Regions from separate parts of the Shewanella sp. SM74 genome, predicted to be linked through region 3. Evidence: predicted binding sites of a transcription regulator. Region 3 holds the regulator's gene; each other region holds the start of a gene.

Region 1 (10,132 bases), on a different contig from region 3:
GTGCACTTGACACGCTGAAACGTTTTGGCCAAGTCAGCGACGACAATATCACTGTTGTCCGTGTACCAGGTGCGGTTGAGTTGCCGCTAGCTGCGCGTCGCGTAGCTGCCAGTGGTAAATTCGACGGTATTATCGCATTAGGTGCGGTGATCCGTGGTGGTACTCCTCATTTTGATTTTGTTGCAGGCGAATGTAATAAAGGTCTAGCTCAAGTTGCTTTAGAATTTGATCTGCCTGTTGCTTTCGGTGTTTTGACCACTGATACCATTGAACAAGCGATTGAACGTTCAGGTACCAAAGCGGGTAACAAAGGCGGCGAAGCTGCTCTAAGCCTGCTTGAAATGGTCAATGTTCTGCAAGAACTTGAACAACAGTTGTTATAGTAGGAAAAATAATGAAGCCTTCTGAGCGCCGCAAGGCCCGCCGTTTAGCCGTTCAAGCCATCTATTCATGGCAACTAAGCGGGAATAATATTGCCGATGTCGAGCATGAGTTTTTAACTGAACAAAGTCTCGATGGTGTTGATGTAGCTTATTTTCGTGAGCTATTTTCAGGCGTTGCAACGAAGAAAACCCAATTGGATGAGCTGATCATCCCGCATCTGGAACGCCCGATTGATGAAGTGTCTCCAGTAGAGAAAGCCATAGTTCGTTTAGCGACCTATGAGCTGACTTTCCGTAAAGATGTGCCATACAAGGTCGCGATTAACGAAGCGATTGAGTTGGCAAAAGCTTTCGGTGCGGACGAGAGTCATAAGTTTGTGAACGGACTGCTCGACAAACTGGTTGCACGCAAGTAATAAAGACAAACGGTATCTTAGGATACCGTTTTTCATTGCTAACAAAGGTGGCCGATGTAAGTCGTGCCAAACTGTACAGTGAAAGAATTCCAATTAATTGAATGTTATTTTAGCAACCGCGGCCCCACTCGCCGTGATGTGAAGCTTGGCATCGGTGACGATTGCGCTTTAGTGCAACCTGCAGAAAACAAGTCGATCGCTATCTCCTGTGATACCTTAGTTGAAAATGTCCATTTCTTCCCCGATATGCCTCCCGCTGCCTTAGGTTACAAAGCTTTAGCGGTAAATTTATCTGATCTGGCTGCCATGGGCGCTGAACCCGCGTGGATGACGCTTGCCTTAACACTACCCGAAGTCGATGAGACTTGGCTAAGTGGTTTTAGTGAAGGTTTATTTGAAGCGGCCGATTACTATGGCATCGCCTTAATTGGCGGCGATACGACTCGTGGTCCACGGGCTATTAACATCACAGTGCACGGCCAAGTCCCACAGGGTAAGGCACTCACGCGTCATGGTGCTAAAGCGGGTGATTGGATTTATGTCACGGGCACGCTCGGAGATTCGGCCTTAGGTCTGGATATCATTCGCGGCGCGCAACAGGCCAGAGCCGAGCATAAAGAATTCCTGATTAATCGCCATTATCGTCCAACACCAAGAGTCTTAGCGGGTCAAGCTTTGCGTTCGCTTGCCTCCAGTGCAATCGATCTTTCCGACGGGTTTATCTCGGATATCGGTCATGTGCTTAAGGCTTCGGCAGTTGGTGCTGTGGTGGATGTTAATTGCATCCCGCTTTCACGCGCGATGCAAGATACCGTCAGCGAGGAGCATGCCTTAGGTTATGCGCTTACGGGGGGCGAAGATTATGAACTGCTGTTCACCGTTCCTGAAGCGCAAAAAGGTGCGCTTGAGACAGCGTTGAGCCATGCAGGAGCAAAGTTTGTTCGCGTTGGACAAATTTGTGCAGGTAGTAAGCTCAAGTTGCAACTTAATGGTGAGCCGTTTACGCCGCCGTATCACGGTTTCGAGCACTTTTAAGCGAAGAGCATGTTAATGAAATGGTTGTCAAAGGATCAGGTGCTAACGCGCCTGTCATTAAAAAATCCTGTCCACTTTTTGGCACTCGGTTTCGGTAGCGGGCTCGCCGCTAAAGCGCCTGGCACCTTCGGTACTTTGGCCGCAGTTCCCCTCTATTTATTGATGGCGCCATTACCGCTCACTTGGTATATCGGCTTAACCTTATTGAGCGCATTTGCGGGATTTTATATCTGCGGTAAAGCCGCTCAAGATATGGGTGTTCACGATCACGGTGCGATTGTGTGGGATGAAGTGGTTGGGCTACTGATCACTATGATAGCGGCACCAGCAGGTTGGGGTTGGTTGTTAGTCGGCTTTGGTCTATTTCGCTTTTTCGACATCATCAAGCCTTGGCCTATTCGATGGCTCGATGCCAAAGTTCATGGTGGCTTTGGCATTATGATTGACGATGTCTTAGCGGGCGTGTTTTCGTTTATTTGTCTGCAAGGGCTAGTCTGGTGTGTTAGCTAACATTATCGCTAACCTAACATGATAGTTAACCTGACATGTTAGTTAGCATGACCAACAACTAATTCTTAGCTTTGATATAGCCCCTTAGCTTGTGATATAGAGTGTGTAGATTCAAGCGGTTAGCGATCTCATTCGTTATCTGATTCATACTACTATTGCAGCAGTTCCCTTGCGTTCGCGAGGGTATTGCTGGTGATAGTATCGCCACCTAACAGTCTTGCAAGCTCTTGGATACGCTGCTCACGATCGAGCGATTTCATTGTGGTCTCAGTACTGCCTGCCTTATTAAATTTATCGACAAACATGTGTTGATGACCATTGCCCGCAACTTGCGGCAAGTGAGTCACGCACAGTACTTGGGTCGATTCCCCTAAGCTGCGTAACATGCGGCCCACCACTGCTGCGGTGGGGCCGGAAATCCCGACATCCACCTCATCGAAAATTAATGTCGGTGTGGCAACTTTCTTCGCGGTAATCACTTGGATCCCTAGCCCTATCCGTGAGAGCTCACCGCCAGACGCGACTTTCGAAATCGGTTGCAAAGGTTGGCCAGGGTTAGTGGTTACCATAAATTCGATATTGTCACTGCCATTGGCTGACATTTGCTCGGGGTGGAAATTGACTTCGATCGTAAATTTACCCTTAGGCATATTCAGTTCGTGGATTGACTGAGTCACCAGTTTGTCGAGTTCTTTAGCATAGCGGGCACGGCTTTGGCTGAGCTTTTGCGCATTGCTAAGATAAGCGGCTCTACTTGCCTCGACTTGAAGCTGAATTTCTTCAAGTTTACTTTCATCACTGTCTAAGGTGCTTAGCTCAGCCTTTAATGCTAAATGATGTTCGGCCAGTTTATTCGGGCTAACATGATGCTTACGCGCCAGTTGCATGGCTTTTGATAGCCGTTCTTCTAAATAGGCAAAGTGGGTTGGATCGAGTTCAAGCTTACTCAAATAGTGCTGTAATTCGCCGGCACTTTCTTGCACTTGGATTAAGGCATCATTGAGCATTGTGTTGATATTGCTTAATGCAGGATCGTAGCTTTGCAGATCTTCGGCGAGGGAAACGACTCGATTGAGCAACGACTCTATGTTGTTCTCTTCGCCTTCAGTGAGTATATCTAAGCTCGCTTGACAGGTGTCAATCAACTCAGTGCCATTGGCTAAGCGTTTGTGCTCTTGCTCAATTTCATCGAACTCATCAACTTTAAGATCAAACTCATCGAGTTCTTCTACTTGATATTGCACTAATTGCTTACGGGCAATACGTTCATGCTGTGAGGTTTCGAGTTGTTTTAGGTCAGCCTCAATTTGCTTGCAGCGTTGAAAGCTGGCGGCAACCGTATCGATAAGTAATCTGTGGTTGGCATAACTGTCGAGCAGGGTGAGTTGATGTTCACTTTTTAACATCGCATGGTGCGCATGTTGGCCGTGAATACCGATGAGCAACTGACCCAGTAATTTGAGTTGCGTCAGCGGCACTGGATTCCCATTGATGTAGGCGCGTGAACGGCCATCGCTACCAATGGTCCGACGTAGTATGCATTCATCATCGAGTTCAAGATCGTTATCTTCTAACCAACGTTTCGCCAATGGAATATCATCCAAGGAAAAGCGGGCGCTGACCTCGGTTTTATTGGCTCCGGGACGAACACTGCTGGCATCGGCGCGATTGCCTAGGCATAGGCCTAGCGCATCGATGGCAATCGATTTACCCGCACCAGTTTCACCTGTGATGCTGGTCATACCGGGGCGAAAATCCAGTTCTAAAAAACGGACGATAGCGAAGTTATTAATGCTGAGTTGGCAAAGCATAGTGAATTCCTGTCGAAAAACATACCAAACCACTGTATTGATAAACAGTATATACTGATTTTATATACAGTAAAGTGGCTTGGGTAAATAATCGGCATTATCGGTAGTAAATATTTTTAATTAACTGATTATGCATAGGTTCTTACTAAGCTTTCTAAGATAGGTAAACTGAAGAAAGTGACTAAGGTGCCAAATAGAATGCCTTGAGCACTGGTTGAAGCCTGAGTGTTATAACGCTGGGCAAGTAAGTACACGCTAGCCGCGGTGGGCAGTGCGCTCAAGATCACGCCCATGATCAGGTAGTCACCACTTACTCCAAAACGGTTAAGCATAAAGTAGACGAGTGCAGGTTGGATAGCCAGCTTGAAGAGGTTGATAAGGCTCAGTTCGATAAAATTCTTGGGGCTAAATACGCTGCTATCTTTCTGGTAGCGCATCGCTTTGGCGAGTACCATGCCGATAGCAAATAGGGCGCAGGGGCTTGAGGTATTGCCTATTTGCTGGATCATTAGCGCCAGCCCTGACGGCAGTTTTATCTCTAGCGCCGAAATGCCGACGCCAATTAAGCTACCAATAACGATAGGGTTTTTACCGACCGCCATCGCCATTATGACTAAGGCGTGGTGTTGTCTTTGGGTGTTAGTGGCCAGTTCCATCGAGACTAAGGCGACGGCAAACATCAGCACGGATAATAAGCTGGCAATCGCGGCGGCGACTAAGGCACTTTGTTGCTGCGGAAAGAGGATGATGAGCAGTGGAATACCAATAAATGCCGTATTACCAAAGGTGGCATTGAGGGCTCGAATAGCGGCAACCGCATGCTGTTTAGGGTTAGCGATCAGCGATAGCCCAAGGCAGACAAGATAAGTGATTACCATAGCTGTGCTGTAGCCCGCAATAAATCCCCATTGCAAAATCTCGTCAATCGGCTGCTGGGCGAGGGCGATAAGCATGATTGCAGGGAACGCAATATAGTAGACATATTGGTTTAGCACTTGATCCGTATCGACGGGCAAGAGTTTTAGTTTTTGCACTAGTGTACCGAGCAACATGATCCCGAAGACGGCAAACAGAGGGGTTAAAATGGTCATTTCCCTCACTCATCCTTACGATTAAATTTGAATAAACTCGCCCACCGTCGTCATTTTACTGTCGCTATGATTCTTGGTGGACAGAGTTACAGCACTTGCTTCTTTTTATGTCACTTTAGAGCCAGATTTAGCGCCAGCGCAGTAAAACTCGCCACAAAATAACATACCATTTCAATCTAAGGCTATTGCGCTATGGTCGTATAAGTGAATAATTCAATGTTTAAAACACAATCACTTAGTGAATTTAGCGTTTTAACGTCAATACCCAATATGTGAAATTAGGATATGCAATGAGTGATGATTTAGGCGCTGAACTACAACTTGTCTATCTTTTTGTGCATTTAGTCAATGCGGGCAGTTTTTCGCAGGCGGCGAAGGAGCTCGATATGCCCATCGCCACTGTGAGCCGCAAGTTAGCGAAGTTGGAAGAGAAGCTCGATAAACAGCTCTTTATGCGCAGCACCCGCAAGTTACGATTGACAGAGGAAGGGCTGGCGCTCTTTCAACGCTACCAGAGTGTGGTTGCTCAATTTGATGAACTAAGTGGTTTAGGCAGTGATAAACCCGAGGGAACCTTACGCATCGCCGCGCCGATTTCGATTATTTCCATTGTGTTTATTCAGGCATTGAATGAGTTTGGCCGTTTGTATCCAGATATCCGTTTGCACATTTCCCAGAGCAATGAGTTAGTCGATTTGATCGACAAAGGCATAGATGTGGCGATTGTTGGCGGTGCTCAGCCTGATTCTTCTTGGGTGTCGAGTACCTTAGGCGAGCTCGACTATTGCCTGTTTGCCACACCAGAATATTTGGCTCAGGCACCTAAACTTGAGCATCCCGATGATCTTGAAGCCCATCAACTGATAAAAGTCTGGCCGCTGTTTAATTGGCATTTAAAGCATCCAAGCGGCGAGTCTTTTTATTTTAATGGCCCGACTAAGCTCACCCTCACGGATTTACACGGAGCGATTCAGGCGACCTTAGGCCATGGCGGGATCTTGTATGGTCCTGAACTATTTGTAAAACAGCAGATTAAAGAGGGAAAACTCAAAGTATTACTGCCTGAATGGATTGGCGAACAGAGGCGAATTTCGATTTTATATCATCAGCGCAGCCAGCAGCCGCTAAAGGTAAGAGTCTTTATTGAGTTTATGCAGTCAAAGGCGCCAGAGTTATTCTCTATGCGTTGATTTAACCGAGTTATTCTTTAATAAGGGAACTGATTTTTAGCGTCTTTTAGGTTTTACGGTGTTTTTGCTCATGGTGTTTTGCGTTTGTTTTGCGTCTTGCAGGCTGGAGCGTGTCGCGGGCAGTATGCCGAGTTCTAAGAAGTATCCCACTAAACGCCGTAGTTCAAATAAAGAACCGATACGCTGTTGATCTTTGATGGTCAGTTTCCAACTGTCGGTGCGTCCTTCGCTATTGGTTAAGATAAATCCTTGATAAACAATCTTTCTCATTGGAATAACTCAATCTTTATTGATGCTATTTATAGCAACTGGATATCTTTGACGGGATTCGTTGGTGAGGGTGTAAAACGATGATCCCTTTCTTATTCTGCATGGATAATAGGTGCTTGAGTAACCCCAAGCACCCCCATCAATTAAGCGACGCTGATACCGATATTTGATACGCCAGCTTCGATAATGTCTTTGCGTAAACCTTTGACCAGTTCTGCAGTGATCTTCGGATTTTCTTCAATAATTTCCAGCAGAGAATTTTGTAATTCTTTCTCTTCTTCCATGACTTCATGGGCGAAAACGAAATCATCTAATGCTTCATCCACCAAATCGACATCGCTGATCGCTTCGATGTAGTTAGCCACTGTGCTGGATGACAATTTGCTGATATTGACTATGTCTTCTTCAATTTTGCCTTGAATCGCACCCAGTAAGGTCGATATGGCGACCACTGCATCCATAGCAGGGTAGACGCCATAGGCTTCAAAATCAGCAGGATCTGGGGTGTTATCTTCCAAGCGTTGCAGATGCACATCGACATTGAATTTGAGCTTGGAGTCGTACTGGGATTGCCACAATAGTTCTAATGCGGTACTCAACACAGTAGGATCGCCAAACTCACAAACTTCGGAAAACAGTTGATAGTTGGGCAACATACGTTGGCAAAGTGCAGTGGCAAAGAGTTGTTTTTGTGGCAGTGTTAACGCCTTGAGACGTTTAAAGAAGCCCGTTTTTTTGGTCATCTGTTATTTCCGCTGATAGCTGTGATATCACTTGATTTGCCGCAGATTCTACCTTAGTTAACTCATCAAGTAACTCTAGTATTTCGGGTTCGAGATCTTCGACCGCTGTTTCACGTTTTAGTGCCGATTCAATTTCTTGGCATAATCTTTGGGTTGTAGGCACGCCGCAGTAGCAGCTCGCACCATGTAGTTTATGGATAGTACTGAGCATGACGGGGTGATCGTTTTGACTCAGCGCCGTCTGAATTGTCGTCACGGTTTGCGGTAAAGAGTCGAGCAACATTCTCAGCATGTCTAAGGCGAGGTCTGCCTTGTGATTAGCTTGGGTTAAGCATAAATCCCAGTTCAGCGTATGCAGGTCAAAATGGGTGAATTTAGGCCGAGTGATCCAGCGATGGATAACGTCTTTGAGCGCAGCCTCATCAATAGGTTTCGGTAAATATCCATCCATGCCACTGCCTAAAATCAGCTCGCGTTCTTCGGCAATCGCATGGGCCGTCACGGCAATAATTGGCGTGTTACGGTTCATTGAGCCTTGGCGAATTTGCTTAGTGGCACTAATGCCATCTGTGCCTGGCATCTGAATATCCATAAAAATTAAATCGAAGGTGCGAGTCTTCGCCTGTTTAACCGCTTCATCGCCACTGTTGACCGCGATAACCGTCGTCACTAACTCACTGAGCAAGGTGTCGATTAGTTTTAAGTTGGCAAAGTTATCATCCACCGCCAGTACGGTTAAGGATTGGCGCGCCGCCGGCGTGGCTATGGTCACTGGGGCTATGATGTCGTATTCCATCGGTGGATAGAGTAAGTTGCGGGCAAGCTGGTGCTCACTCACGGGCAGAGACAACACCACATCGGCATTCGGGCGGATAAATTGGGTTAAGGCATCCTGTTCTTGGCAATCGTATAGCACCACAAGGCAATCGGTTTTGGTCTTTGCCAAGTTAAGTGTGCTCACCAGTTGTCCTGAATCGCTAAATCCATGGCAACTCAAGAGAACATAGTCGTATGGCGCTTCAGCCGTGTTGAGTGTGGTCAGCAAGCTTGGGATATGCTGATGGTGAGTCACTTTAGTATCCCATTGATTCAATTGGCGACTCAAGACAGCATGAGTCAGCACTCGGGGCTCATAAAACAGTATGGTTTTGTCTTTGAGTTTTTCGAGCGGCAGTGAGTCACCGATTTGGAACTGACCTAAGCCAAGTGGCAAACTGAACCAGAAGTTTGAGCCTTTCTCTGGGGATGAGGTAAAGCCGATTTGGCCGCCCATTTGATTCACTAAACGCTTAGTGATCACTAAACCTAAGCCTGTGCCACCAAAGCGGCGGGAAATCGACGAATCGGCTTGGCCAAAGGCTTGGAATAAAAAGTCTTGCTGGCTTTCATCGATACCAATACCGGTATCGACCACATCACAGCGCAGTACCACTTGTTCTTCCGACTGGCTTTGCAGTTCGATTTTGACCATCACGCTGCCAGAGTCGGTGAATTTAATCGCGTTACCGACCAAGTTATTGATGATTTGGCACACGCGCATGGCATCGCCATTCACATTGTCGGGTACGTTAGGAGCGATATCGACGACGAGTTCTAGGCCCTTGGCCTGAGCGCTGCCCGAGATTAGCGTGATGGTATCGCCTATGGTTTCCCTTAGACCGAAGGGCATGTTTTCCAACACCATTTTACCGGCTTCGAGTTTAGAAAAATCGAGAATATCGTTGATGATACCCAGTAGGTTAGTGGCGCTGCGCTCAATGGTTTTGATGTAATCCACTTGGCTCGAATGCAAAGGGGTTTTCACCAATTGCCGCGCAAAACCAATAACCCCATTAAGCGGCGTACGTAACTCGTGTGACATGTTGGCTAAGAATTCAGATTTAATTCGGCTGGCTTCTAGGGCGCGTTTTTTCGCTAAATCTAACTCGACGTTTTGGATTTCAATCTGTTCTAAGGTTTCCCGCAGATCCGACGTGGCTTGGTCGATATTTTGCTGCATCTCATCATGGTATTCCGACAACGACCCCGCCATGGCATTGATGCCGCGTTTGAGTAAGTCGAGCTCACCAATCAAGTTGCCATCTAAGCGGGCGTCCAATTTACCTTCACGGATTTTAGCAACGACGCGCACCATTTCAGTAATGGGCTGAGTGACGTTTTTCACCAGCCGGAAAGTGAACAGCAAGTTCAACTGTACCCCGATCAACACGATAATAAAGGCGGCGACCGCGGCTCTATGTTGCTCGAGCAAGGCGCGTTCTTTATTGATTATGATGGAGATATAACCTAACAGTTGACCATCGTCTGTTTGGATATCGTAATTGGCGGGAGCGGCGCTGGGCCCGGTGGAGAAAATCGGTGTCCGTAAAATCAGGCTGTCGCCCACATGCTCAATTTCGGTTTTATGCAGTGTGTTAAGCGCTTCTTTGTAGCGCATAATTTCAAAGTCTTTGTGGTAGTGCGAGGTCACAAAGAGTTGATTGTTGGCGTCGAAAATCGCGATGGATTTCACTAAGGTGGATTTGTTGAGCTGCGCTGCGGCGAGTAAGCGTTTGGTCGCCTCGCGATCATTGGCCACTAAACCGATTTCACTGGCAATTGACAGCGGCTCGATAATATTGCTGCCCTGTTCGACGAGCGTATCTTCGAGCTCATAAAAACGGTTTATGGTAAAGTAGCTGCC
Region 2 (10,132 bases), on a different contig from region 3:
CCGTAAGGGATTTCGCTTTTATGCCGCGACGTTGTAGCGCCATAGACATCAAAGCAATACTCACTTGCTCACCCGTCGAGACTAGCATGTCTAACTCGCGCGCCGAGGCGCGCGGATTAATTTGTGCTGCAAGTGCAAACAGGCGATTCGTCTCACCCGCCATCGCGGATAAAACTAAGACTTGCTGCTCACCATTGTGAGCTGACTTTGTAATCTGCTCAGCGACCGCTTCGATACGTTCAATAGAACCCACCGAAGTGCCGCCGAACTTTTTCACAAAAAGCTTGCTACCACTAAGCTTTCGTTTTTGGGGCACAGCAACCTCTTAAGCTAGACGCTCAGTAATCCAAGGTAATACTTGAGCCAATGCCGCATCCAGATTTTCTGGTTGGCTACCGCCCGCTTGAGCCATATCAGGACGACCACCGCCTTTACCGCCTACTTGTGAAGCGACCATAGCGACTAGCTCACCCGCTTTGACTTTACCGATCAGATCGTTACTCACACCCGCGATCAGGTTAACTTTCCCTTCCTGCGCTGTACCAAGAACGATAATGGCCGATTTCAATTTCTGTTTTAATTCATCTTGCAAGCCACGTAGTGAACTTGCCTCAACGCCGTCTAATTTTTTGATCAGTACGTTAACGCCATTAACTACAACGGCATCGCCCACTAAGTCTGCACTCGCTGCGGCCGCTAGCTTATCTTTCAACTGCGCCATTTCTTTTTCGAGTTGCTTCATCTTATCGAGCTGCGCTTTTAACTTAGCCACCACTGAGTTGGCATCGCCTTTCAATAAGGCAGCGGCTTCTTCCAGTTCAGCTTGTTGCTGCGCCACATAAGCCATAGCTGCAGCACCAGTAACGGCTTCTATACGGCGCACACCTGCAGCAATACCCGCTTCAGAGGTGATCTTAAATAAGCCGATATCGCCAGTGCGACCCACATGAGTACCGCCACATAATTCGATAGAGAAATCGCCCATAGTCACAACACGCACTTGTGAATCATATTTCTCACCAAAGAGTGCCATAGCGCCTTTTTCTTTAGCTTCATCTATGCCCATTTCAGCGGTTTTCAGCTCATGGTTACGACGAATTTGAGTGTTAACTAATTCTTCAACTTCTTTTAATTCAGCAGCTTTTACGCCTTCGAAATGAGAGAAGTCAAAACGTAAACGCTCTGGATCAACCAAAGAACCTTTTTGCGAGACATGAGTACCGAGCACTTGACGCAGTGCGGCATGCAGTAAATGCGTAACAGAATGGTTTAACTGAGTACGGTGACGCAGTTTTTTGTCCACTTTCGCTTCAATAACTTGGCCAACGCTCAAGCTACCTGTAGCCAAAACACCTTGATGGCCCGTTGCTTGACCATACTTTTGCGTATCGTTTACCGTAAACTCAATACCGTTCGCAACCAATTGGCCTTTATCGCCTACTTGACCGCCAGATTCCGCGTAGAAAGGGGTTACATCGAGCACGACAACGGCTTCATCACCCGCTTTGATCGCCGTCACTGACTCACCATTTTGATAAATCGCGGTGACCTTAGCTTGACCCGCTAATTCGGTGTAACCACTGAATGCAGTTTCAGCATCAATTTTCAGCGCAGCGTTATAATCTGCACCAAAGTTACCGGCAGCTTGTGCGCGGCTACGTTGTTCAGCCATGGCGACTTCGAAACCAGCTTCATCGACAATGATGTTGCGCTCACGGCAGACATCAGCGGTCAAATCCATTGGGAAGCCATAGGTGTCATACAGCTTAAATACGGTTTCACCGTCTAAAGTGTCACCTTTCAACTCGTTTAAGGCAGTATCTAAAATGCCTAAACCACGTTCAAGCGTACGGGCAAATTGCTCTTCTTCCGCTTTCAGTGCTTTTTCAACAATCGCTTGAGTCTCAGCTAACCCTTTTGCTGCATCGCCCATCACCGCAATCAAAGACGGAACCAGCTTATAGAAGAAAGCTTCGGTCGCACCTAACTTGTTACCATGGCGAACTGCGCGGCGAATAATACGGCGCAGCACATAACCGCGGCCTTCGTTCGACGGCATAACGCCATCGGCAATTAAAAATGCACATGAACGGATATGATCGGCAATGACTCGCAGCGACTTTTCAGATAAGTCACTAACACCAATGACCTCTGCGGCTTTAGCAATCAAAGTACGAAAAATATCGATTTCGTAGTTAGAATGTACGCCCTGCATAATCGCAGCAATACGCTCAATCCCCATGCCTGTATCAACCGAGGGCTTAGGCAAAGGTAACATTTCACCCGATGCTTGACGGTTGTACTGCATGAAAACGATGTTCCAGATTTCGATGAAACGATCACCATCTTCTTCAGGACTGCCAGGACGTCCGCCCCAAATATGATCACCATGATCATAAAAAATCTCAGTACATGGACCACAAGGACCGGTATCACCCATTTGCCAGAAGTTATCTGACGCAAAGGCAGCACCTTTATTGTCACCGATACGTATGATGTTCTCGGCAGCGACACCAATTTTTTTATTCCAGATTTCAAAGGCTTCATCATCTGTCTGATAAATAGTGACGCACAGACGTTCCTTCGGCAGCTTTAACGTTTCAGTTAAAAAAGTCCAGCCCAAACGAATCGCTTCTTCTTTAAAATAATCTCCAAAACTGAAGTTACCTAGCATTTCGAAAAAGGTGTGATGACGTGCTGTGTAGCCAACGTTATCCAAATCGTTATGTTTACCACCAGCGCGTACACAACGTTGAGCAGTGGTCGCACGCGTATAATTGCGCTTGTCCATGCCAAGAAACACGTCCTTGAACTGGTTCATGCCTGCATTGGTAAATAAAAGAGTGGGATCGTTGCCTGGCACTAATGAACTACTGTCCACAACTTGATGACCATTGCTGCGGAAAAATTCGAGGAAAGCGCTTCTGAGCTCTGCTGTAGTTTGATACATGAAATCATCCTGAATTGGGTAAGCATTACCAGCTACGCCTTAGGCTAGCCGTATTTCTATTTGCCCAGCATTATAAGCAGACTAAGGAAGGACGACCAGTCTTGATTGGTGATATACACATCAGGAATTTAATATTTTAGCGTGAATCGCCCACACCAGAGTCACTAGAAGCAAAACGACAGGATAAAGCACAAATAAAGACGGCGTAAGTTTATCGCGGCACGGACAATATTTAAGCAAGTGAGTCTAATGTGAAGTACGAAATGGACAAGACTCATTGATGATATTTAGATGAGCTTTTACAGTCTTAGCTCCAAATTTAATAATCTTCATCGAGATCATTGGGATCTGAATCTAGTGCGTAAGTGATTTGATCGTAGCTAAAGCCTTGACCCATTAAAAAACGCACTCGTTTGGCCTTTTCCTTTGCGATGAGATCCCGAGCTTTAGAGCCCTTCACTTCTGTTACGCGAGGTACACCGTATTTTTTGGTGGCTTTATCTTTTGCTAGTTCAAACCAATCACAATCACAATTAACCAAAGCGGCTTCAATGCAGTCTTTAGATAAGCCTTTCTGTGCGATTGCTTGGCGGATGCGTATTGCACCGTGGCCTCGACTGATGTGGCTTCGCACCAACAGTTCGGCATAACGAGCATCATTAATAAAACCGGAGGATTCGCAAGCATCGAGTACAGGTTCGATATCGTTAAGTTCGAAACCTTTTTCGAGCAATTTATCGCGGATTTGTAAACGGGAATAATCGCGGCGCGCTAACAGCGCGACCGCAATTTGATGGGCTGACTGACTCAGAATACTTCGCCTGTCTCTAAATCAATATTGTCCTCAATGCTATCATCAGCTTTGGCAGCCAAGGCACTCGGATTACTCAAAAGCAACTCACGTAGCGTCTTGTCAATTTCAGCAGCAATAGCTGGGTTTTCAGTCAGATATTTGCCAGCATTAGCACGACCTTGGCCGATTTTGTCACCTTTATAGCTGTACCAAGCGCCCGCTTTTTCAATCAACTTATGGGCTACGCCTAAGTCTACTAACTCACCAGTACGGTTAATACCTTGGCCATAAAGGATTTGGAACTCAGCTTGCTTAAACGGCGCTGCAACCTTATTTTTCACCACTTTAACGCGAGTTTCGTTACCGACCACTTCATCGCCGTCTTTAATGGCACCAGTGCGGCGAATGTCTAGACGAACAGAAGCATAAAACTTCAGCGCGTTACCACCGGTTGTAGTTTCTGGGTTACCGAACATCACACCAATTTTCATCCGAATTTGGTTGATGAAGATAAGTAAGGTGTTAGATTGCTTTAAGTTACCCGCAAGTTTACGCATGGCTTGGCTCATCATACGCGCCGCTAGACCCATGTGAGAATCACCAATTTCGCCTTCGATTTCAGCTTTAGGCGTTAATGCCGCCACTGAGTCAACTACGATAACGTCAACAGCGCCTGAACGAGTTAAAGCATCACAAATCTCAAGCGCTTGTTCGCCGGTATCCGGTTGCGAACACAGCAGGTTATCAATATCTACGCCCAATTTTTTAGCATAAATAGGGTCTAATGCATGCTCTGCATCGATAAAGGCACAGGTTTTGCCTTCACGTTGCGCGGCGGCAATCACTTCTAAAGTCAGTGTTGTTTTACCTGATGATTCAGGACCATAGATCTCAACGATACGACCCATTGGCAAACCGCCAGCACCTAAAGCAACGTCCAGAGACAGAGAACCGGTAGAAATGGTCTCAACATCCATAGAGCGATCTTCGCCCAGCTTCATGATGGAGCCTTTACCAAATTGTTTCTCAATTTGGATCAATACCGCAGCAAGTGCTTTCTCTTTATTTGGATCGACCTTCATTCCTGTTCCCTCATCAAGACAAGCATTAAGCTGTCAAAAGTGATATTCAATTTACAAACGGGTAATTCAAAAAGCCGCGCTTTTTGTCTTAATTCTGCTGACTAGTATACTGTACAATCATACAGTATCAATACCTGTGACTGAATTATTTTTAGCTGATAGGATTTTTAATATGGCCAAGGTTTTAGCGAATATCAAATCAGATAATAGCTCCCTTTGATCAATATCCATCGTTAAGGGCTCAATTTTCGCTAAATTATTGCTAAGATTGGCGCAACAAATTTTGCGTGGTCTTTTTAGCTGAAAATTGTACAGCAGTCTTCCGCTTCCATAGCGCTTAATCACCCTTAACCACACAAACTGTATCGCCTTTAGGCAGTCACAACGGACGATAACGATTTAATGAATGTAATTGATACCGATGATTTAGAAAAACATACTCCTATGATGCGTCAGTACTTGACGATGAAAGCAGAACATCACGATATGTTGCTGTTTTATCGCATGGGTGACTTCTACGAGTTGTTTTATGACGATGCTAAACGCGCTTCTGAGCTGTTAGGCATTTCACTCACTGCGCGCGGTAAAAGTGGTGGCGATCCTATTCCGATGGCGGGGCTTCCTTACCATGCTGTGGAAGGCTATCTTGCAAAATTAGTTCAAATTGGTCAATCAGTTGCGATTTGCGAACAGATTGGCGATCCCGCGACATCTAAAGGGCCAGTAGAACGTAAAGTGGTGCGAATTGTCACGCCAGGCACTTTAACCGACGAAGCGTTGCTACAAGAACGCCAAGACAATCTGTTAGCCGCGGTTTATCAAGGTAAAGTTGGTTTTGGTTATGCCACATTAGATGTTTCATCCGGACGTTTTGTGATTGCAGAGCTCGACACGCGAGAGTCATTAGAAGCGGAATTGCAACGCACTAATCCCGTTGAAATTCTCTACAGTGAAGACTTTGGCGAACTAGGTCTACTTAACGGTTTTAAAGGTAAACGTCGTCGCCCTGAATGGGAATTTGATTACGATACGAGTATCAAGTTACTGCTAGCTCAGTTTGGCACTAAAGACTTACATGGTTTTGGCATCGCAGATGCACGTTTATCACTGCAGGCTGCGGGTTGCTTGATGCAATATGTCAAAGACACACAGCGCACGGCACTGCCCCATATTAATGCCATTATCCGCTTCAATCAAACCGATAGCATAGTACTCGATGCGGCAACTCGCCGAAATTTAGAATTAACTCAAAACCTTGCCGGTGGCCGCGATAATACCTTAGCGGCAGTATTGGATAATACGGCAACGCCTATGGGCAGCCGTATGTTACAACGCTGGATCCATCAGCCTCTGCGAGATCCTAAGCAAATCAAGGCGCGCCAACAGGCGGTGACTGAACTCCTCGATACCGCTGCCCACGAAGATTTGCATGAGCAGTTAAAGGCACTTGGCGATATCGAACGTATCATGGCAAGACTCGCGCTGCGTACCGCTCGCCCAAGAGACTTTGCCCGTTTACGTCAAGCTCTGGGCTTATTGCCTGAATTACAACAGAGTTTAAGCACACTGAGCGCGCCGCACACGACTCAATTACGGCAACACTTAGGTGAGTTCCCCGCTGAGCAAGCCCTGCTTGAGCGCGCGATAGTCGATAATCCACCTATGCTTATCCGCGATGGCGGAGTGATCCGTGAAGGCTACAACAGCGAACTGGATGAATGGCGCGGCCTGAGCGAAGGAGCGAGTGATTACTTAGTACAACTTGAAGCCAGAGAAAAAGAACGTACTGGCATCAATACACTTAAAGTCGGCTATAACCGCGTACACGGCTATTACATCGAAGTGAGCCGTCTGCAATCCTCACAAGTACCGCTCAATTATCAACGACGCCAAACACTTAAGAATATGGAGCGTTATATCACGCCTGAACTTAAGGAATACGAAGAAAAAGTCCTCTCGAGCCAAGGTAAAGCCCTGGCACTCGAAAAGCAGTTATGGGAACAGTTATTCGATCTTATTCTGCCGAAATTACATGAATTACAGGCTTTTGCTAGAGCTGCGGCTGAGCTTGATGTACTGAGTAACTTTGCCGAGCGTGCCGAAACCTTGGGCTACACTTGTCCAGAGCTGAGCCAAGATATCGGCGTACAGATAGAGGCTGGTCGCCATCCAGTGGTGGAGCGTGTTAGCCAAACGCCGTTTATCGCTAACCCAGTAATCTTACATAATCAACGACGTATGTTGATTGTGACTGGACCTAACATGGGCGGTAAATCAACCTATATGCGCCAAGTCGCCTTGATTACACTGATGGCCCATATTGGTTGTTTTGTTCCAGCAGATCGCGCCCTGATTGGCCCGATTGATCGCATCTTTACCCGTATTGGCGCATCAGACGATCTGGCCTCTGGCCGCTCAACCTTTATGGTAGAAATGACTGAAACTGCCAACATCCTGCACAATGCCACTGCCAGTAGTTTAGTGTTAATGGATGAAATCGGCCGTGGAACATCCACCTATGATGGTTTATCACTAGCTTGGTCGGCGGCGGAATATTTAGCCCAGCAAGTAGGGGCTATGACCCTATTCGCCACCCATTATTTTGAGCTAACTCAATTACCTGACTTAATGGCAGGTGTTTACAATGTGCACCTTGATGCCATAGAGCACGATGATACCATCGCCTTTATGCATGCAGTACAAGAAGGCGCCGCCAGTAAAAGCTACGGCTTACAAGTTGCGGCGCTTGCCGGCGTGCCAAACAAAGTGATTAAAGCAGCGAAACATAAATTGCAGCAATTGGAGAGTCGCGATCATCAACCAGAAGGAACGAGGACGCCCATTCAAAGCTTACTCGCTTTACCTGAACCGGTTGAAAATCCAGCTTTGACTAAATTAAGTAGCATTAATCCCGATAACTTAACGCCAAAACAGGCGCTTGAATTGCTCTATGAACTGAAACGCTTGAGCTAGACATCAGGTGATCTAAATAAAAGCCTAAAAATAACAACGCCCACTCTATAGTGGGCGTTTTACTTTATGACGTGATCTCACACTAAGTACATTTTCTGGATAGCTTCTCTGAAAGGCACCAGAAGACAGATATTAGTTTCTAAATAAAGCTTCAACAGATAAACCTTGAGAACCCAATAAATCACGTAAGCGTTTTAATGCTTCCACTTGGATTTGACGAACACGTTCACGGGTTAAACCAATTTCAGCCCCTACATCTTCAAGCGTAGAAGGTTCATAACCTAACAAACCAAAACGACGGGCTAATACTTCTCTTTGTTTTGTGTTCAACTCGTTAAGCCATTTCACCACCGAGTTAGAGATGTCTTCATCTTGCACTTTATAGTCAGGGCCAACACTATCATCATCGGCCAATACATCTAATAATGCTTTCTCGTTATCGCCCCCCAAAGGCGTATCAACAGAGGTAATTTTTTCATTCAGCTTAAGCATGCGGCTCACATCAGAGCTAGAAACTTGCAGTTTTTCAGCAATTTCTTCCGCTGTAGGTTCATGATCCAGTTTTTGTGCTAATTCGCGGGCTGTGCGCAAGTATACGTTGAGTTCTTTAACAACATGAATCGGCAAACGAATAGTACGAGTTTGATTCATGATAGCGCGTTCAATCGTCTGTCTGATCCACCAAGTCGCATAGGTTGAAAAACGAAAACCTCTTTCTGGGTCAAACTTTTCTACGGCACGAATTAAACCTAAATTACCCTCTTCGATAAGATCGAGCAGTGCTAAGCCGCGGTTATTGTAACGACGTGCAATTTTTACGACGAGACGTAAATTACTTTCGATCATGCGATTACGGGATTTTGCACAACCTTTTAAGGCCTTACGGGAAAAGTAAACTTCTTCTTCTGCGCTAAGAAGTGGGGAAAAACCAATCTCACCTAGATAAAGTTGAGTAGCATCAAGATTTTTTTGCAGGTCATCTTGGACCTGTTGTTCTATTCCTAGCTCTTGGACTAGATCGGTGGCAACTTCTTCTTTTTCAAGATCAAAGTCTACGGTTTCTACGGAAAAATCTACTAGTGCTTCTGCGGCAGTGCTATTTATGCGGCTCATGATCAAATCTCCCAAACCTAATTAAACTGCTGAATTAGTGCAATTTCCTATCCTCCATTTGCCAACAAGGCCCCAAACAATCATTGTTTAGGTAAATAAGTAAGTGGGTTTACAGACTGTCCATGGTAACGAATTTCAAAATGTAACATTACCCGATTGGCACCTGTATTGCCCATTTTTGCAACAGTCTGCCCTGCGAGGACATGTTGCTTTTCTTTGACTAAGATCTTGTCCGTATGAGCATAAGCACTAAGGTAATCGTCACTATGTTTAATAATCACTAAATTACCGTAACCCCTAAGAGCACTTCCTGCGTATACCACCCGCCCATCTGCAGCAGCTTTGATGATATCTCCCCGATTTCCCGCGATCTTAATACCTTTATTTCCCTGCTCATTGGCAGAATAAGTTCCGATTAACTTCCCTCTTACTGGCCACTGCCACTGACTCACACTGGCTGGCAGTGTTGAGGTGGGTGGAACCATTAGCTGGTTAACATTTTGTTGGGAACTTGTTACAGGGTACGCGGGCTTAGCTTTCTGATCAAGTGTTTTTTTCAGATCGTTACTTGACTTAGCATTAGACTGATAAACCTTATCATCTAATTGTTTTTTATCACTTTTACTTGAATTAGCATCTGAATTACCCGTTATATTTCCATCTAAAGTCGTAGATTTTGATTGGTTACTAGATTTAGCATTAGTTAAATATAAAATCTGTCCAGGGTAAATTGTATAAGGGTTATCTAATTGATTAAGTTTAGCTATTTCAGAAAAGTCTTTCCCTGCAGCCCAAGAAATAGAGTAGAGAGTGTCGCCTTTTTTAACTTTATATGAATTCGATTTAATGTGGCCTTTGCTATTTTTAGAGTAGCTATGGGAAATATTTTCGACGGGTGCGGGTCTGCTGGCCTGAAAGCTACAGCCTACAAGCAGAAATATAAAGCAAAGGTTTAAGAGTAAACCCGCATTCAACAATAAAAACTCCTTGGTAAGGTTGTATTACTGTTTATGATGAGAAAATGACGCCTTCTGTGCAAAACAAGCACTTCGCTTAACACAGTAGCACAACACAAGGTTAAGCTAACTCTCCATTAATTAAAGGTACAAATTTAACCGTTTCAATGGTTTCAGAACTAAAGCGGTCAGCATTACGCGTAATACGCATCAATTGCTGAGTATCCTCTCCCACAGGTAAGACTAACACCCCTCCATCAGCCAA
Region 3 (10,132 bases):
GTACCGCGGCGGATGTTTGTGCAGAATTGCCGTTCATGTACTCGTTGACGTCTTTGGCTTGCACTGCATCGCCAGTATTATTGCCCCAAGCATTACGCTCGTAGGTAGTCACTGCCGCGATTTCTTGTGCGGTCAATTGCTTACTAAACGCTTGCATGGCAGTACCCGTTTTACCGTTGAGCACAATTTCAAGGTGACCGCTGAGTGGTCCCGTTGCAATCGGGCTACCTTTAAGGTGCGGAAATACGCCTTGCAACCCTTCGCCATTGGGCTGGTGGCAGGCTGCGCAGTGCCCGAGGTAAACTTGTTCACCTTGAGTCATCAACTCTTCTTTACTTAGGGTTTGTGATAAAGCGGCTTGAGCGGCTTCAGCCGCAGCACCTGCGGCTTGTTTCTGCTCTGTGACCCAAGCCTCAAACTCGGCTTCGGGTAACGCTTGTACTACGATAGGCATAAAACCATGGTCTTTACCGCAGAGCTCGGCGCATTGACCACGGTAAATGCCGGGTTTGTCGATGCGAGTCCAGGCCTCATTGATAAATCCTGGATTGGCATCTTTCTTAATTGCAAAGGCGGGCACCCACCAAGAATGGATGACATCCTCTGAAGTCATCAGAAAGCGGATTTTGCGGTTTATCGGTAGAACGAGCGGTTTATCGACTTCCAATAGATAGTTTTCACCCTTGGTTTCGGTGCCTTCGATTTGTGCTCTGGGTGTTGTCAGTATGCTATAAAAATCAATATCTTGATCGAAATAGCTGTAATGCCATTTCCATTGGGAACCCGTGACTTTTACGGTGAGATCGGCGTTGCTGGGATCTTCCATTGCGATTAAAGTTTTTGTCGCTGGAATCGCCATTAAGATCAAAATGATAAATGGCAGAATCGTCCAAGCGATTTCAACTTTAGTGCTTTCGTGAAAGTGGGACGCGACAGCGCCTTTGGATTTTCTGTGGTTGATCATGGCGTAAATCATGACGCCAAAGACCACTAGGCCTATTGCGCAGCAGATATACAAGATGGTCATGTGCAAGTGATAAACCTTGCCACTGATCTCGGTCACGCCAGGGGTCATGTTGAACCGCATGTCTGCGGCGGTCAACGGTGGTGCGAAAAGCACCACGAGTAAACAATACAACAATTGCTTCACAAGACTTCTCCTCTGCCAATTGCGAATAGCAACTACAAAGAAGAGCAACACAGTAAGTCTCAACTCTATGCAAACTCTTCAGTTCCCAAAAAAGCTTTTTTGACTTCAACGTGCGTTGGCGGCTGTTACTTTTAATCAAGTATTGTTACTGCTGGTAATTAGCCACGCTGGCACATACTGCTGAAATAAATCTGTTCTCTATTTTTAGTGGCGCTTCGAGTTCGATAAATACTCGATTCATTGACCACGGAAGGTGATATATCATCACCGACTTAACCAACCATACTTGCTGTTTAAATATTGATCAAGATCACTTATTTATCTAATTATCTGAAAAATTGCCAAAAAAAAGCCTCACATTCATAGGTGAGGCGGCTTTCAAGGTAAAAAATTAAATGAATATTTAGTGTACAGCGCTAAAAAAAGATTGCTGACCGAAGAGATTGCCTTGCTCAATGCGTACGTCGGCATGTAAGTGACTGTTTACGTCTTCAAGCACTATGCCCATAGCTCGGGCACTTTTAGCCACGATTTGTAGGCGTCGATTATCCCGCGCATCTAATGATTGAGTCCAAGTAATGACTGCACTGGACGTACCACTTGTCAGGGCTTTTTCCATCGCCCACAGGGTTTCGACTTCATCTTTAGCATGAACCAGTAAGACTCTATCCATACGCACACCTGCGCTGGCAAGCATTTGCTTGTAGCCAATACTTGGTGGGTTGATGAGCACTAACCAACGGCCCTGTTGGCTTAACTGAGCGAGTTGTGCACTCAGATGAATTAATTCTTGGCGACCTTGAGTCTTAGTTGGCATACAGGCGATAGGCGCATGGTGCCAGTCATAGTCGGCATCACGGACTTCATCGAGCCACAAGCCCGGATGGCGGGGGGCATTGCCAAGTAGTTTATTCATAGCCAATCTCCATTACGGATCACACCGACGGCGAGTCCTTCAATTGTTAAACTTTGGAAGCCTAAATCCACTTTAATCGGGGAGTAATCTTCATTTTCGGCATGTAGATAGACCACATTACCTTTTTTTTCGAAACGTTTAACAGTGACATCGTCATCGACTCTAGCGACAACCACTTGACCATTTCTAGCTTGTTCTACTTTATGAACTGCCAGCAAATCACCTTCGAGAATGCCGATATTCTTCATGCTGTCACCCTTTACTCGCAGTAAAAAATCGGCGGCGGGATGGAACATGCTTGGGTCGACTTGGTAGTACTGTTCAACATGTTCTTGGGCGAGGATAGGTTCACCTGCGGCCACTTGGCCGATGAGCGGTAAACCTGTTTCAGTCAAATCTTCGATTTCCGCAGGCAGACGAATGCCTCGAGATGTGCCTGGCATGATCTCAATGCAGCCCTTTTTTGCCAACGCTTTAAGATGTTCTTCAGCCGCATTGGCGCTCTTAAAACCTAAACGGGTTGCGATTTCTGCCCGAGTGGGTGGCATGCCAGTATCGGCAATATTTCGTTTAATTAGCTCTAATATTTCAGCTTGGCGTGGCGTCAAAGGTCTCATGGTGTTTCCTGTTTTTCTATACAGTTACTGTTAGTATATACAGTATTATTTGCAGCGCAAGTATTAACCACTTTTTAGCTATGTTGGAGAGAATTAGCGAATATTGCCCATAGTCTGGTATTCTATCGGGCTAGTAAACGCACTTAATTGCATAAGAATAATGCCTAAACACGACTCTCTTTGGTTGAAATCATTACGTTGGATCCAAAAACACTTAGTGCACACTATTGTGGTGCCTCAGGATCCCTTTGCCGATCTGAATCTGGATGCTTCCAGACCCCTTGTTTATGTGATGAAAACAGAATCCCTTAGTGACATAGCTGCTTTGAGCGAAATAACGGCTAAGTTAGGTTTACCAAGCCCTTATGAGCCTCTAGTGGCTAATGGTGTGACTGCGCCTCGGGTTGTCTGTCTTCAAGGACGTAAGCCACTGTTTGGCGAGCGTGCTGGTAATGAGCCTTTCCTCGAATGCTTTATGCGTTTGTTAGCCGTGCATAAGGAACGTCCTGAATTGGATATTCAACTTGTGCCTGTGAGCTTGTATTGGGGTCGAACGCCAGGGAAAGAAGACGACACTATGAAGGCGGCCGTATTTGAGCGGGAAAACCCGACTTGGTTGCGCAAGTGCTTGATGATTCTGTTCTTAGGTCGACATAACTTCGTGCAGTTTTCGAATGCCGTATCCCTGCGTTACATGGCTGACGAACATGGCACCGACATGGGGATTGCCCATAAGTTAGCACGGGTTGCGCGCGTGCATTTCCGTCGTCAACGTAAGGTAATGACAGGGCCTGTGCTGCCAAACCGCCAAGCACTGTTTCATTCGTTGCTCAAATCTGAGTCGCTGCGCAAAGCGATTCAAGAAGAAGCCGCCAGTAAAAAGATTTCTGAGACCCAAGCGCGCGAGACGGCTATTGAGTACCTCGATGAAATCGCAGCAGATTACTCAGATAGTTTAGTGCGTATTGCCGAGCGTTTTTTAACTTGGTTGTGGAACAAGCTTTACAGCGGGATCAACATTAAAGGCGCCGAGCAAGTTCGCCAGCTGCACCATGATGGTCACGAGATCGTTTATGTGCCTTGCCATCGCAGCCACATGGATTACCTGCTGTTATCGTATATTTTGTATTATCAAGGCATGGTTCCGCCGCACATTGCTGCTGGCATCAACCTCAATTTCTGGCCCGCGGGACCTATGTTCCGTCGCGGTGGTGCCTTCTTCATCCGCCGTAGTTTTAATGGTAACAAGCTGTACACCGCAGTATTTCGTGAGTATTTAGATCAGCTGTTTGCTAAAGGTTATTCGGTGGAATACTTCTCCGAAGGTGGCCGTTCACGTACTGGCCGTCTGTTGGCGCCGAAAACTGGCATGATCGCCATGACGATGAACAGCGTACTGCGCGGTATTGAACGTCCTGTCACACTTGTGCCAGTGTATTTAGGCTATGACCATGTGATGGAAGTAGCGACTTACCATAAAGAGTTAAGCGGTAAGAAAAAGAAAAAAGAATCTGTGTGGCAGGTGTTCGGTGCCATTCGTAAATTAGGTAATTTCGGCCAAGGTTATGTGAATTTTGGCGAGCCTATTACCCTGCAAAATTTCTTAAATGAGCGTGCGCCAAACTGGCGTGCTGAGTTGGCCGATGATCCCGAGCAGAAACCAAGTTGGTTAACGCCAGCGGTAAACGTGCTGGCTAATCGGGTGATGACGCGTATCAATGATGCCGCAGCGGCGAGTTCGGTGACTTTGACCAGCTTAGTTTTACTGGCGACAGATCAAAACGCCTTAGAACGTAGTCTGCTGGAGCGTCAGCTTGATTTGTATCTGACCCTACTCAAAAAAGTGCCTTACACTTCTTATACATCTGTTGCCGAAGGTGATGGTAAGCATTTAGTGCAGCAAGGTTTAGAGCTGAACAAGTTTGTTGTTAGTGCCGACCCTTTAGGGGAAATAGTGTCTATCGAAGCGAGTCAGGCTGTGTCTATGACTTACTATCGTAACAATATCATTCACTTATTTATTGTTCCTTCATTAATTGCGAGTTGTTTAACCCATAATGAACAGATCCTGCGCCAGCAAGTGGTTTCAATCGTTGCCGATTTTTATCCACTGCTGAAAGCCGAACTCTTCATGGGAATTAAAGACTTACCAGCCTATGTTGAGCAAGTACTGGATTTCCTGATTGGGCTAGGTTTAGTGGTTGAGACAGATACTTTAGCTGTCGTGCCTGAGCACTCAAGCCAATTATTGTTGTTAGCCAGTTCAGTGAGCGAGACTCTGCAACGCTACGCTATTATTTTCAATCTGTTAGCGAACAGACCTAAGATGGAGCGCTCAGAACTTGAGTCTGAGAGCCATTTACTCGCTCAGCGTTTAGGGGCTTTACATGGTATTACCGCGCCTGAGTTCTACGATAAAAAACTCTACGGTACTTTGAGCGTGAAGCTCAAAGAATTGGGATATCTGGCGGATAGTGAAGATAAGTCCAATATCAATCGCATACGAGATCAGGCCAATAGCTTATTACGTCCGTCAGTGAGACAAACGATAGTGGCGAGTGTCACCGCGGAGCACACAGTTTAATGGCAAATCATATGAATGCGGCTAAGCATAAGCCCGCAGGTAAGTCCTTGCTCGGTGGTGCCATGATTATTGCTGGCACGACCGTAGGTGCTGGGATGTTTTCTCTGCCCGTGGTCGGTGCAGGTATGTGGTTTGGCTATTCGATTTTGATGTTATTGGGCATTTGGTTTTGCATGTTGATGTCGGGTTTATTGTTGCTCGAAACCAATTTACATTTCGAACCCGGTGCTAGCTTCGATACCTTAAGCAAGCAAACTCTTGGGCAGTTTTGGCGGATAGTGAACGGCGTTTCTATCGCTTTCGTGTTGTATATTTTGACCTATGCCTATATCAGCGGCGGTGGTTCGATTGTGAATCACAGCTTGCAGGGCATGGGAATTGAGTTACCGCAAAGTGTGGCAGGGCTAGTATTTGCCATAGTATTGGCGAGCATAGTGTTGATCAGTACTAAAGCCGTGGATCGGATTACCACGATTATGCTCGGCGGTATGATCATTACCTTCTTCCTCGCTATCGGCAATTTATTGATCGAAATTGATGTGACTAAGTTGCTCGAACCCGATGGTAATAACAGCTTTTCACCTTATCTGTGGGCGGCGCTGCCCTTTGGTCTCGCCAGTTTTGGTTACCATGGTAACGTTCCCAGCTTAGTGAAGTATTACGGCAAAGATTCCTCCACCATTATCAAGGCGATTTTCGTCGGCACCTTTATCGCACTGGTGATTTATGCCTGTTGGTTAGTGGCGACTATGGGCAATATTCCCCGCAGCCAGTTTATCGACATTATTGCCCAAGGCGGCAATATGGGTGTGTTGGTGGGCGCTTTGTCTGAGGTGATGGCGAGTAGCTGGTTAAACAGTATGTTGACCCTGTTTGCTAACTTAGCCGTGGCTTCATCTTTCTTAGGGGTGACCTTAGGCCTGTTCGATTATCTTGCCGATTTGTTTGGTTTTGATGATTCACGCTCTGGCCGGATGAAAACCGCGTTAGTGACCTTTGTGCCGCCGACGATTTTAGGATTACTGTTTCCCGATGGCTTCTTAGTAGCGATTGGCTTTGCGGCATTAGCGGCGACAGTGTGGGCGGTAATCGTCCCGGCGCTGATGGCCTATAAATCGCGACAGTTGTTCCCCGATAGCACAGGTTTTAGAGTGATAGGCGGTACACCGCTGATTATTCTTGTGGTGTTATTTGGCATAGTCACAGGTGCATGTCATCTGCTCGCGATGGCAAATTTACTGCCGCAATATTCCTAATTTGTTGTGATGATTTAAGCCCTCCATGTGAGGGCTTTTTTGTCTTTAGCGGTTGAGTTTTGTCTTACAGATCTTTTTAACCTGAATACTGGACAGAAATACAAACTCAGGCTTAACTCGAATAATTGTTAAAACAAAGGAGCCGATAATGAAAATGACTCAGTACGCACAAGGACATGCATGTTGGGTTGAACTTGCAAGCCATGATTGGCAGGGAGCTACAGCATTTTACCAAGCGTTATTTGGTTGGAACTCGGTCGAAATGCCGATCCCTGAAGGTCACTTTTCGCTATTTAATTTAGCGGGAGATGACTTAGGCGCCATGTATCAAATCCCTGAGTCAGAAGCACATATCCCCAGCCACTGGCGTATCTACTTTGCCGTCGATGATATGGATGCCAGCATTGTAGCGATTCAAGCGGCGGGCGGCCAAGTGCACATGGGGCCGCATATTGTGGGTGATGCGGGCGTGATGGCGCAGGTCAGCGATCCTGAAGGCGCACGCTTTGCTTTATGGCAAGCGAAGAACCACATAGGTGCTCGCCGTCAGGGTGAACTCAATACCCTTTGCTGGGTTGAGCTGGCTTGCAAAGAGCCGCGTGCTGAAGAAGCCTTTTACTGCAAAATCTTCCCTTGGACCAACATGCCAAGTGGCATGCCTGACATTGAATACTCAGAATGGCAGCTTGATGGTCAATCCATCGGCGGTATGATGACGATAATGCCTGAATGGGGCGATATTTCTCCCCACTGGCAGCTCTATTTTGTGGTGGCGGATTGCGATGCGTTTGCTGAGAAAGCCCAAAGCTTAGGCGCGCAAGTGTGCATTCCGCCTAGTGATATCCCTGATGTGGGACGATTTTCTGTCATTGCTGACGCCCAAGGCGCTACCTTTGCGGTGATCAAGCTTAATCAGATGTGACAGCCATATTAAGGACTGTCATTAAGGTTAAAAACGGCGACGCTAAATCGCCGTTTTTATTTGTCTAACTATTTGTTTAATTAGCGTTATCAATCATGATTGTTTCAGGGCAGGAGCCTTTTGAGGCCTTATTAGCTTTGGCGAGTAGGCTAGGTAAGGAGTCAGAAGTTTTAATGACTTCGGGTAAGTTAATGCGGATTTCACTCAGTAATCCCTTGCCACATTCAAGACTCATTTTAGTGTGAGCGCCTTGACCGAAGCTGCTATCAAAACTTTGGTTTAACTCACTTTTACTGACACTCTTACCTATGTTGTCATGAATAAATTTTTGTACCCATGCCGAGGCATTGACCGCTTGGGTCAGCTGGGTTGCCAATAAAAAGTACTCGTTAGGGTCTTGGCTACGGCAAGTGCCGTGTTTCCACCATTCGTGGCGTTCTAAACAGGTGCCATATTGGGCGCTAGGCATGACTTCTTCTAAATTTTTGCGCACCGATGGATTCAGTTCAAACTCTGGATAAGTACAGAAATCATTCGGTTGCAGTTTGACTGTGCTGCAATAGCCATATCGCGTGCCGCATTGTTGTTTATTCGGCCACAGTCCGTGCAGGCTGAAGTGTTGCCATTGGCTCGATTCTGGCGTTTGGCTGAGGGCGCGGCATTCGGCTTTACGGCGGCCATAGAGTTCACAAAAGGTGCTTTGCCAGCTTAATGCCAGCACGTTGGCGTCAAATTCACCGCCGATTCGGCATTGATCTCTTTGACGTTTTTCTGGTGTGCCATGCTCTTTAAGGCCGTCTCGGCTTTTGGCTTTGATATCCGATGCCGTGGTGGTTTGCGCGGGTTCTACCGCTGTTGCAGGTGTCGATACATTACTGCCTGCAACATTGGAAAGATACTGACCACAAGCGCCACTGATCCACCGCATGGGAGACTTCACTGCGTTGGTGCGCACTCGCAGCCAATCAGGTTTGGCGCTGTTGCCGAGGATTTCGAGTACCGGATAGCGCTCACCAATATTGCTCTGCCATTGGTCTGGATTCGTCTGCTTATTTTTCGATTGAAATAGCTCACAGCGTTTGTCGGCAACGAATTCACCAGTTGCGGGTGCGGCAAAGGCGGGTGCTGTAATGATGAGCGCAGAGCATAAACCGAATGCAGCAAGTAACGCACGTGATGGGGTTTTAAGGGAAAGTGCTTGCGGCCATATCCGTCTGATGGTTAAACAAAATGACTTGGTCATGTGATGGGATCCTTCCTACGGCAGTGAATTGAGTCAATTCTGTGTGGCACTGAGTCAATGGTACACATAAGCGTTATAAACTTAGAGGCTTATTTTACTCAGAGTTGTGTATGGCACTGTTGTAAAATTAGATTTTTAATCTGATTGAATGAGAAAATCCCCTCAAACTTTAATGGTTTGAGGGGATTTTTATCGGTGTTCTAGCGCCGTAAACTCAATTACGCTGCATCTTTCTTTAATTTACGCGAGTAAATCAGTAGATAAAGCGCGGGTAGTACAAACAGTGACAGTAATGGGGCTGTAACCATGCCGCCGACCATAGGTGCGGCAATTTTCTGCATCACATCGTTACCCGATCCTGCACCCCACATAATGGGGAGTAGACCGAAGAAGATGGTCGCTACTGTCATGGCTTTGGGGCGGATCCGCATAACGGCACCTTCCATTAACGCTTCTTTTAAGTCGCTGACGCTGTGGTAATTATCTTTCTCTTGTCTGTGCTTAATGGCGTTATTGAGATACACCAGCATTACTACCCCAAACTCGGCGGCTACACCCGCTAAGGCAATCATACCAACGGCGACAGCCACTGAGATGTTGTAATCCAGTAGGTATAACAGCCAAGTGCTGCCGACCAACGCGAAGGGGAGGCTGAGCATGATAATACTGGCCTGAATGGTGGAGCCAAAGGTCATCATCAGTAAGATGAAGATGACGGCTAATGCCATAGGGATCACTTGCTTAAGTTTTGCATCTACCCGCTGCATATATTCGTACTGCCCTGCAAAAGTGTAGCTGTAGCGCGGGGGCACCTTGAGTTCGGCATTTAAAGCTTGCTTGGCGGTCGTAATATATTCGCCGATAGACGTGCCTTCAATATCGATAAACACCCAAGAGATTAAGCGACCGTTTTCACTGGTGAGCATAGGTGCGCCATCGGTGATTTCTATATCCGCTAAATTTCGCAGTGGTAGATAATTTCCCGATTTAGTGATCACAGGGAGTTCGCGCAGCTTTTCGATATTATCGCGTAGCTCACGGGGATAACGTAGGTTGATGGGATAGCGCTCGGCCCCTTGTACCGACTCGCCAATATCCATACCGCCAATGGCGTAACGCACGACATCTTGAATATCTTGTAGTGACATACCGTAACGTGCGGCGACATCCAGTTTGGGGGTGATATCGATATAACGCCCGCCACCACTGCGTTCAGCATAGGCTGATTTTGTGTGTGGCACTTTGCTGAGAATGGCTTCTATCTTAGCTCCTATGCTTTGCAGTTCGTTGACATCGGCACCAGTGATCTTAATGCCGACGGGGGTTTTTATTCCAGTAGAGAGCATATCGATACGGGTTTTGATAGGTTGTACCCAAGCATTGGTGAGTCCTGGTACTTTGACGGTTTGCTGTAGTTGGGCAATGATGCCATCTAAGGTCATGC

The links. Region 3 encodes LexA, which represses DNA repair genes until DNA is damaged. Its sites were predicted from a motif close to TACTGTATNNNNATACAGTA; they were not measured.
Region 1: the regulator LexA is predicted to act here: its motif matches at 4,186-4,205, upstream of recN (DNA repair protein RecN).
Region 2: the regulator LexA is predicted to act here: its motif matches at 4,933-4,952, upstream of recA (recombinase RecA).

Annotation. Positions count from the first base shown of each region.
Region 1 is NZ_JAKKRZ010000006.1:67,947-78,078, forward strand. It holds gene ribE (6,7-dimethyl-8-ribityllumazine synthase) at 1-383, shown strand, start outside; gene nusB (transcription antitermination factor NusB) at 395-799, shown strand; gene thiL (thiamine-phosphate kinase) at 878-1,834, shown strand; gene L5M49_RS08150 (phosphatidylglycerophosphatase A) at 1,850-2,344, shown strand; gene recN (DNA repair protein RecN) at 2,497-4,155, opposite strand; gene L5M49_RS08160 (AEC family transporter) at 4,284-5,246, opposite strand; gene lldR (LysR family transcriptional regulator LldR) at 5,537-6,436, shown strand; gene L5M49_RS08170 (DUF3319 domain-containing protein) at 6,473-6,706, opposite strand; gene L5M49_RS08175 (YjaG family protein) at 6,850-7,449, opposite strand; gene barA (two-component sensor histidine kinase BarA) at 7,424-10,132, opposite strand, start outside.
Region 2 is NZ_JAKKRZ010000006.1:99,899-110,030, reverse strand. It holds gene L5M49_RS08315 (aspartate kinase) at 1-316, opposite strand, end outside; gene alaS (alanine--tRNA ligase) at 326-2,950, opposite strand; gene L5M49_RS08305 (regulatory protein RecX) at 3,270-3,740, opposite strand; gene recA (recombinase RecA) at 3,758-4,825, opposite strand; gene mutS (DNA mismatch repair protein MutS) at 5,228-7,798, shown strand; gene rpoS (RNA polymerase sigma factor RpoS) at 7,931-8,911, opposite strand; gene L5M49_RS08285 (peptidoglycan DD-metalloendopeptidase family protein) at 8,992-9,888, opposite strand; gene L5M49_RS08280 (protein-L-isoaspartate(D-aspartate) O-methyltransferase) at 9,989-10,132, opposite strand, start outside.
Region 3 is NZ_JAKKRZ010000014.1:98,995-109,126, forward strand. It holds gene coxB (cytochrome c oxidase subunit II) at 1-1,150, opposite strand, end outside; gene L5M49_RS15265 (cell division inhibitor SulA) at 1,554-2,066, opposite strand; gene lexA (transcriptional repressor LexA) at 2,063-2,683, opposite strand; gene plsB (glycerol-3-phosphate 1-O-acyltransferase PlsB) at 2,844-5,267, shown strand; gene mtr (tryptophan permease) at 5,267-6,523, shown strand; gene L5M49_RS15285 (VOC family protein) at 6,672-7,445, shown strand; gene L5M49_RS15290 (ribonuclease T2) at 7,522-8,688, opposite strand; gene L5M49_RS15295 (efflux RND transporter permease subunit) at 8,907-10,132, opposite strand, start outside.